2 regions of the Methylobacillus sp. DLP286 genome follow, and region 1 is predicted to be linked to the other one. Evidence: riboswitches for the same ligand, from Rfam matches in the RefSeq annotation. Region 1 holds a riboswitch; the other holds the start of a gene.
The links. A riboswitch is a leader RNA that binds a small molecule or an ion and turns the genes downstream of it on or off. The one in region 1 is predicted to bind cobalamin.

Region 1 (4,209 bases):
GGTTTCTTCTGGTCGGTCATGCGGTTCGTTTGTTGTCAGCGTATAGCGCTTTCACCACAATATGGATGATGGCGGCAGTCGCCACATAGAACGCCAACGTGCCCAGCGAGGATGGGTAGTACTTGGCGATGCGCGGCAGGAATTCGGCCAGGGTGGGGTCGGCATAGCGGCCGGAGAAGAAATAGAAGCCGCCGCTGGAGAACAGGTGGCAGACAAAGCTGCTGGCGACGACAGTGGCTGCCAGCGTGGCAAGGCGCTTGAAGGCAAACTGGTAGCGTTTGGCGAACCAGCGGCCGCCGAGCCAGAGGCTGCCGTAGGCAGGCAACAGGAAGCCGTAGGCCGGCGAAGTGCAGAAGCCGTCCACGCCGCCCCAGGTCACGGCGGCGAAATCGAGCGCGGCGGCCAGGCCGAGCAGGGCAGGGAATGTCCAGGCCGGGCGCAGGTAGACCCCGGCCAGGAAGAATATCGCCCAGGATGCGCTGGGCAGGTGGTTGATCGCGGCGAAATGATGGCCGCGGGTCACGATGAGCAAGGCGGCCAGTACGAGGCCGATCATGATCTGGTGATTCTTGTTGAGTGTCAGCATGGTTGTCTTCCTTAGGGCTGGGTCAATGATCAAAAACACTGAATTTTAACCGAAATCCGCAGCCGCCAGAGGATTTACAGCGTAGGCGCATAGCGCACGGATACAAACAGGTTGGCGCCAAACGTGCCGTAATCCTTCGCCAATTCGTACTTGCGGTCGAACAGGTTGTTGACGCGCGTATTCACGGACCAGTCGTCGTTGATGCGGTAGTTGCCGTATAGGTTGACCAGGGTATAGCCGGAGAGGCGTTCAGTGTTGGACGTATCGTTGAAACGATGACCGGATGTGATAATTTCACTTCCCCACTCCCAAGCGCCAAATGATTTGGCGAGAGACAGTGCCCCATGCTCTTTTGCTCTGCGAGGTAGCAGGTTGCCATTGCCGGCATCTTCAGGACGCTGGAAATCAGCATTTGCTCTAATAATAAATCCTGCAATTGATGTTCGCAGATTCAATGTGAGGCCTCGTAACCTTGCCTGGTCGATATTGACTGTTTGCCGGAAGTTGCCCGATGCCGTGCGGGTAATCAGGTTGTCGATATCATTGTGGTAATACAACACGCCGGCCGCATGCTGGCCGTTTTCATACTGCAATCCGATTTCCTTGTTGCGGGACTCTTCAGGTTTGAGGTCGGGATTGCTGGCATAAGTCACGCCACCGAAAGCGGTCGCGGGAGCGTAGAGCTGGTTGAATGTTGGCGCGGCGAAAGCGGTGCCAAAGCTGGCGTTGGCTTTCCACTGTGGTGTGATTTGATAGGCGTAGCCGATATTGCCAGTGGTTTTGTTGCCAAACTGGGAGTTGTCATCATTGCGCAGGTTGATCTGGACGCGGTGTTGATCAAATTGTCTTTGCCAGCCGGCGAGATAGGATTGGATATCCCGCTCCGTCACCAGCAGGGCGGGCGTGGCGTTGGATTCGACTTTCTGCTCCCGCCGTTCCACGCCGATGTTGAATACCCCGGCTTTCGTAGTCAATATGTTGTGCCAGATGTATTGATCCTGGGTGGTCTTGATCATGCTTTCGGTAGTTGATGCCGGACGTTTGGTGTAGGACGATAGATCGTCAATGCTTCTTGCAATGCTGAATGTGCTGGCCCATGCATCGGTGAAACGGTTTTTACTGAATAGGGTATAACTCGACAAGGTCTGGTCAAGGAAGTAATCATATCTGGCGGTAGTGCGTGAGGATCCGCCATCATTGAAATTCCGGCTGTCGGTCACGAGAATGTTCAGCCCAATTTCGTGGTTTTCCGTGAGGTGCTGGCTGATGTTCGCACTGAGGTTCTGGTTGCGAAAACCATCGGCATCTGCGTTATAACTGACCGCATTTTTGTTGCGAACGGCATTGATGCCATGCACATGGGTCATGCCGCCTTGCAGGCTGTAGCTGGTATTGCCTATGCGGCCGTTTACGCCTGCTTCACCGATTGCCGTACCGTAGGTGCCGAGTCCTACTGATGCATTGAATTTAGGCGCGCCTTGGCCTTTCTTGGTGAATATCTGGATGACACCGCCAATGGCGTCAGCTCCATACATGCTGCTGGCCGGTCCGCGCAGGATTTCCACATGATCAATCTGGCTCAGGGGAATGTGTTGAATGGCAGTTTCGCCGGTAGTGGCAGAGCTGATGCGTACGCCGTCAATCAGAATCAGAGTGTGCGCAGTGTTGGCGCCGCGCATGTAGATATTGGTCGATTTGCCAACGCCGCCGTTACTGCTCATTTCGATGCCAGGCTGCATCGCCAGTAACTCTGCCAGCGTGGACTGACCAGCCTTTTGTATTTGCTCGGCTGTAATGACGGATACATCACCGATTACCTCGCTGCTTTTCTGTTCAGTACGCGAAGCCGTGACAATAGTGTCTTCCAGCCGGAGATCGGCAGCATTGGCCGCCAGGGGTAGGGAATAGATTGCGGCAAGGGCGGTGCCCAGGGAAAATCGGAACATCAAACTGCAAACTCCATAAGGCTCTCGCGGCCCCGCAAGAGCTGGTAACGAATGAGAGTGTGCAGAGGGCATGATCCGTCGCCGGATGGTCATCGGTCAGCCGCATCCCCGCAGCACTTCCTAGTCGTCTTCAGGCCGGTCTCCGGGCTTGCAAGATCAGTGATATGCCGCCTTCCCATGAAAACTTCTCACAGTGGCATGTTGGCATACCGGCTTGCTTACCGTTGCGGGGGCAGCACAGGCATTGTGGATCGCATCGTCGGGATGCCACGCACCTGTTTCCCAGTTTCACCCTTGCGCCATGAACAGGCCAAGGACACCTCAAAACTTGCTATTGATTATAAATGATTCGCTCTTTATGCGGTGAAATAAGTTTTCAATATAAGATATTGTAAACATGCCATAAATTCTTGGGTGCAGTTGACCATGTGCTGATTTTGCAATTATAGTGGCGCCATGAATGCTGATTTGATCACGTTGGAAGAAAAGCTCACGCGGCTGATATCCCTATGCCAATTGTTGCGGGCTGAAAATCTTGAGCTCCGTCAGGAGCTTGTGCGCTCCCAGGATGACAACAAGCAGATGAAGGAAAACATGGAGCTTGCCAGCCAGAAGCTGCAGGCCCTGATCGAGCGTCTTCCGGAGGGAACCGTATGAGCAGCGTGCGTGGCGTCGATGTCAGCATCATGGGGCGCGAGCTGACGATCGCGTGTACTGACGATGAGCGCGAGGCCTTGTTGCGCTCGGTCGATTATCTCGACAAGAAAATGCGCGAAATCCGCGATACCGGCAAGGTGGTCGGTGCCGAGAAGATTGCCATCATGGCGGCGCTCAATATCGCGCATGAGCTATTGACGACGGATGCCGGCGGTTTTGACATTGGCGATTTAAAGCGTAGAATTGCTTCCATGCAGGAGCAGATTGATACTGCCGTCGGCGACGATCAAAACCAGCTGTTTTAAAGCGGTTTTTTAATCCAAGACAGTTCAACTGCCACAAGTTTTCAGAGGCCGGATGATCCCGTCCTCTTCCCTTTGTTCCCTGCGGTGCTGTTCGGGCCATAGATTCCTTGAACCATAAATTTGGCTTTGGTTTCGGTCTGTTAAGTAACAGTGTGCGCGCTCCGATGCGGGTGTACCTAACGTAGCTTTAGGTCGTTACCACTTGAACCGTACAGGTTCAGGATGCCGGTCCGGATGGCATTTGCGGGGAACTCCCATTTCAGGCTCTCAAGGTCCTTATCTCAAGGCGTGGTATTCCAAGTCGGCAAGGCTGACAATCTCCAATGCACGCTCGTGGGACGCTTCCAGCACCACTGGCGGGGCATAGCCTGCCTCGGCGGCTTCGTGCCAGCGCGATGCGCACAGGCACCAGCGCTCGCCCGGCGTCAGCCCGGGGAAGCCGTATTCCGGCCGCGGTGTGCTGAGGTCGTTTCCCCTAGAAAGCGAGAATGCGAGGAATTCCTCGGTCATCATGGCGCACACGGTATGGCTGCCGATGTCTTCGGGCCCGGTTTCACAGCTGCCGCTGCGTGTGAAGCCGGTGATCGGGTCCATGCTGCAAGGTTGTAATGTAGTGCCAAGGACGTTGCGGGCCATGCTGGAGATTCTGAATTTGAATGCGACTCGGGTTATGATACGGAATCTGTGTTGATTTGAGAATTTCATGCGTTACTGG
Region 2 (4,209 bases), 970 kb from region 1:
CCCGATTGGTCGCTCTTGAGGCGGATCAGGTCGCGCTCGGCCTTTTCCTGTGCCTCCAGCATTTCCTTTGCCAATGCCAGCAACCGTTCCCCGGCGGGCGTGAAGCGGATGCCGTGCGCGGTGCGCTGGAACAGGGTGGTGTCGTAATGTTTCTCCAACACGCGGATCTGGTGCGAGAGCGCGGATTGCGTGAGGAAGACCCGCTCTGCGGCATGGGCCAGTTTTCCAGTGTCGGCAATCGCGATCAAGGATTTCAGGTGGCGGATTTCCAGCATAAGAAGCTTGGATAGATATGAAATGAATTCAATTTTACCAAAAAAACTTTCGCTTTTTTAAATTGCTTGCCTGCCGGAAAATTCGCGGTTTCGTTAAAAATTCAAGCAAGGCATTGGGTATGGCAAGCGCACATATTCTCGGGTATCCGCGCATCGGTGAAAAACGTGCGCTCAAATACGCCCTGGAGGCGTTCTGGAAGGGCGACCTGACTGCGGCGGGATTGCAGGAAATAGGCAAGGGTCTGCGGGAGCGGCATTGGAGCAAGCAAAAGCGGCTGGACTTCATCACCGCAGGGGATTTCTCATTTTACGACCACGTGCTCGACCATGCGGTGATGTTCGGCGCGATTCCCAGAAGATTTGGCTTTCAGGGCGTTTTATCCGAACATGACTATTTTGCGCTGGCGCGCGGCAATGCCGTCCAACCGGCCATGAAAACCGCCAGGTGGTTCGATACCGACTACCACTATATCGTGCCGGAGCTCGATGCGGATACCAGCTTCACGATCAACGCCCATGAATTCCTGAGCCAGCTCGACGAAGCGCAGGCGCGTTCCATGCCGGTCAAGGCGGCGTTGCTGGGGCCTGTCAGCCTGCTGTATTTGAGCGGCGCGGATGGCTGCGACCGTTTGCAGCTGCTGGATAGGCTGGCGGAACAGTATGCGCATTTGCTGAAGGAGCTGTACCACCGCAAGATTGCCTGCCTGCAGCTTGAAGAGCCCATTCTAGCCTTGGACCTGGATGATGCATGGCTGGGCGCTTTCGAACGCGCATATGCCTGGTTCCGCACGCAGCGGCCGGCGATATTGCTCGGCACCTATTTCGGCAATGTCGCCCGCTATCAAGGCTTTGTCACGCATTTGCCAGTGGACGGCATTCATCTCGACCTGGTCAGTGCGCCTGAGCAATTGGCGCCATGGCTCAATGCCTTGCCTGGGCATTGGATATTGTCCGCCGGCATCGTGGACGGCCGTGGCATTTTGCGCAATGACCTGAGGCAGAGCCTCGGTCTGTTGCAGCCATTGGCGCATAAGCTCGGCGACAGGCTTTGGGTAGCCCCCAGCTGTTCCTTGCTGCATGTGCCGGCGACGCTGGCGCATGAGCAGGCGATGGATGCGGCAACCAGGTCCTGCCTGGCCTTTGCCGATGAAAAGATTGCCGAGGTGGTCGCGCTGGCGCGCGGCCTGAATGAAGGCGAGGCCAGTATTGCCGAAGATTTGCTGGTCTCCGACGCCGCTGTGCGGTTGCGTCACGCTTGTTGCGTGAAGGCCGATGACAATCTGACTGTCCTGGTAGCCCGTAAACCGGTGGCTTGAAAAGGGTGTAGCGCTGGATTGTTAGGATGAAGGCAAGTGCGCCTGTAGCAGCGCCGAGATGTCTTCCCGGCTTTCCGGGCGCACCACGCGCCCGACTTCCGTCCCACCCCGCAACAGGATCAAGGTAGGCCATAACTTCACCTTGAAGCTGCGGCCCAGCCGCCTGCCTCTGCCGTCCTCGATGCGTTCGTGACGCAGGGCGGGGAATTGCCGTAATGCCGCGCTGAGCGAAGGCTGCGCCGCCTGGCAAAAGCCGCACCAGCTGGCGCCGAACTCCAGCAACAACCATCCCGGCGTTGCATCGATATCGTCGCGGCTTGGTTCTGGATTCAGGGCTGGTTTCATTATCTGGCTTGGCGGAACTTGCGTTTCATGATAGGGGATTGTGGCATGGTGGCCGTGTCCATGAATGACCAAAATCCGAGTAAAAAATTCGCAAAAAAATTCCCCTTAAAAATCCTGCATATATCTCAAAAAAACAATATCTAGTGTTTTTGAGTGTACACAAGCACATTTTATTGCGCTATAGTCCATCCCATCTACGGTGTTCGACGGTTGTTCGATTGAGTCGGAAAAAGGGAATGCGGTCGCAGGGCGGTGCCTTGCCAAGCCGCAGCTGCCCCCGCAACTGTAACCAGTGAGTGGCATGCCAACAAGGGTCACTGGGCCTGAAAGTGTGAGGCCCGGGAAGACAGGCCGGTCATGTGGACCTGGGAGCCAGGAAACCTGCCGTAGATCATTTTCATAACGTTTGAGGCGGGGTGTCCTCGGCCGGATAGGGTATTGCGCTGATGCGTCGGCGCCTTGCCCGTCATGCTGCTTTGTGATTGTTGCTCGGTTGCCTCGGCAATCGATGCGTGGTCATGAGGATGCCTTGCTTCCTGACAGGGAGCCTTAGATGACAAAGTATGAATCCATGAATGCCACCAAGCGGGATGGTCGCCGGGAACCGATCAACCTGGACAAGATCCATCGCGTGATCGATTGGGCGGCGCAGGGACTGGACAACGTATCGGTATCGCAGGTCGAGCTGAAATCGCATATCCAGTTCTACGACGGGATTCGTACCGACGTCATCCATGAAACCATCATCAAGTCCGCCGCGGACTTAATCTCCGAGGATACGCCGGATTACCAGTACCTGGCGGCGCGCCTGTCGATTTTCCACCTACGCAAGATTGCCTACGGCCAGTTCGAGCCGCCGCACTTGTTCGACCACGTCACCAAGCTCACCGAGATGGGCAAGTACGACCAGCATCTCCTCGCCGACTATAGCCGTGAAGAGTTCAACGAGCTCAACGACCATATCGACCACTGGCGCGACATGAATTTCTCCTACGCCGCCGTGAAGCAGCTGGAAGGCAAATACCTGGTGCAGAACCGGGTGACCAAGAAAATCTACGAAAGCCCGCAGTTCCTCTATATCCTGGTGGCGATGAGCCTGTTCGCCAAGTACGAGGGCAAGGCGCGCCTGGAATACATCAAGCGTTTCTACGATGCGGTGTCCACTTTCAAGATTTCCCTGCCTACGCCCATCATGTCCGGCGTGCGCACGCCGACGCGCCAGTTCAGCTCCTGCGTGTTGATCGAGTGCGACGACAGCCTGGACAGCATCAACGCCACCACCAGCGCGATCGTGAAATACGTCTCGCAACGCGCGGGCATTGGCGTCAACGCGGGCCGCATCCGCGCGCTGGGCAGCGAGATCCGCGGCGGCGAGGCGCAGCATACCGGCTGCCTGCCGTTCTACAAGTTGTTCCAGGCGGCGGTGAAGTCCTGCTCGCAGGGCGGCGTGCGCGGCGGTGCGGCGACCTTGTTCTATCCCTTGTGGCACCTGGAAGTCGAATCGCTGCTGGTGCTCAAGAACAACCGCGGCGTCGAGGAAAACCGCGTGCGCCACCTAGACTACGGCGTGCAGATCAACCGCCTGCTGTACCAGCGCCTGATCAAGGGCGGCGACATCACGCTGTTCTCGCCGCACGACGTGCCCGGCCTCTATGACGCCTTCTTCGCCGACCAGGACGAGTTCGAGCGCCTGTATACGCAATACGAGGCGGACGACAGCCTCCGCAAGCGCACGCTGCCGGCAGTGGACCTATTCTCGCTCCTGATGCAGGAACGGGCGGGCACGGGCCGCATCTATATCCAGAACGTCGACCATTGCAATACCCACAGCCCGTTTAACCCCAAGCTGGCCCCGGTGCGCCAATCCAACCTGTGCATGGAAATTGCGCTGCCGACGCACCCGCTCGAGGATATCAACGACGAGAACGGCGAGATCGCATTGTGCACCTTGTCCGCGTTCAACCTCGGCGCGCTTGAAAGCCTCGACGAACTGGAAGGGCTGGCCGATCTCGTCGTGCGTGCATTGGACGCCTTGCTCGAATACCAGGATTACCCGGTCAAGGCCGCGCTCAACGCTACCGACAAGCGCCGCTCGCTGGGCGTGGGCGTGATCAACTACGCCTATTACCTCGCCAAGAACGGCACCGGCTACACCGACGATGCGGCGCTGGGGCTGACCCACCGCACCTTCGAGGCGATCCAGTACTACCTGTTGAAGGCCTCGGTGCAGCTCGCGCGCGAGTTCGGCCCTTGCGGCGCGTTCAATGAAACCA

Region 2: linked by a shared signal. The riboswitch ahead of nrdA (class 1a ribonucleoside-diphosphate reductase subunit alpha) and the one ahead of ACWXTG_RS11605 (TonB-dependent receptor domain-containing protein) in region 1 are both predicted to bind cobalamin.

Annotation. Positions count from the first base shown of each region.
Region 1 is NZ_CM153145.1:2,440,891-2,445,099, forward strand. It holds gene cobO (cob(I)yrinic acid a,c-diamide adenosyltransferase) at 1-20, opposite strand, end outside; gene ACWXTG_RS11600 (hypothetical protein) at 17-586, opposite strand; gene ACWXTG_RS11605 (TonB-dependent receptor domain-containing protein) at 661-2,532, opposite strand; cobalamin riboswitch at 2,649-2,871, opposite strand; gene ACWXTG_RS11610 (hypothetical protein) at 2,989-3,189, shown strand; gene ACWXTG_RS11615 (cell division protein ZapA) at 3,186-3,494, shown strand; RNA gene ssrS (6S RNA) at 3,568-3,748, shown strand; gene ACWXTG_RS11625 (DUF2237 family protein) at 3,771-4,130, opposite strand; gene ACWXTG_RS11630 (EVE domain-containing protein) at 4,198-4,209, shown strand, end outside.
Region 2 is NZ_CM153145.1:427,956-432,164, forward strand. It holds gene ACWXTG_RS02035 (LysR family transcriptional regulator) at 1-275, opposite strand, end outside; gene ACWXTG_RS02040 (hypothetical protein) at 395-1,591, shown strand; gene ACWXTG_RS02045 (thioredoxin family protein) at 1,613-1,936, opposite strand; cobalamin riboswitch at 2,127-2,339, shown strand; gene nrdA (class 1a ribonucleoside-diphosphate reductase subunit alpha) at 2,490-4,209, shown strand, end outside.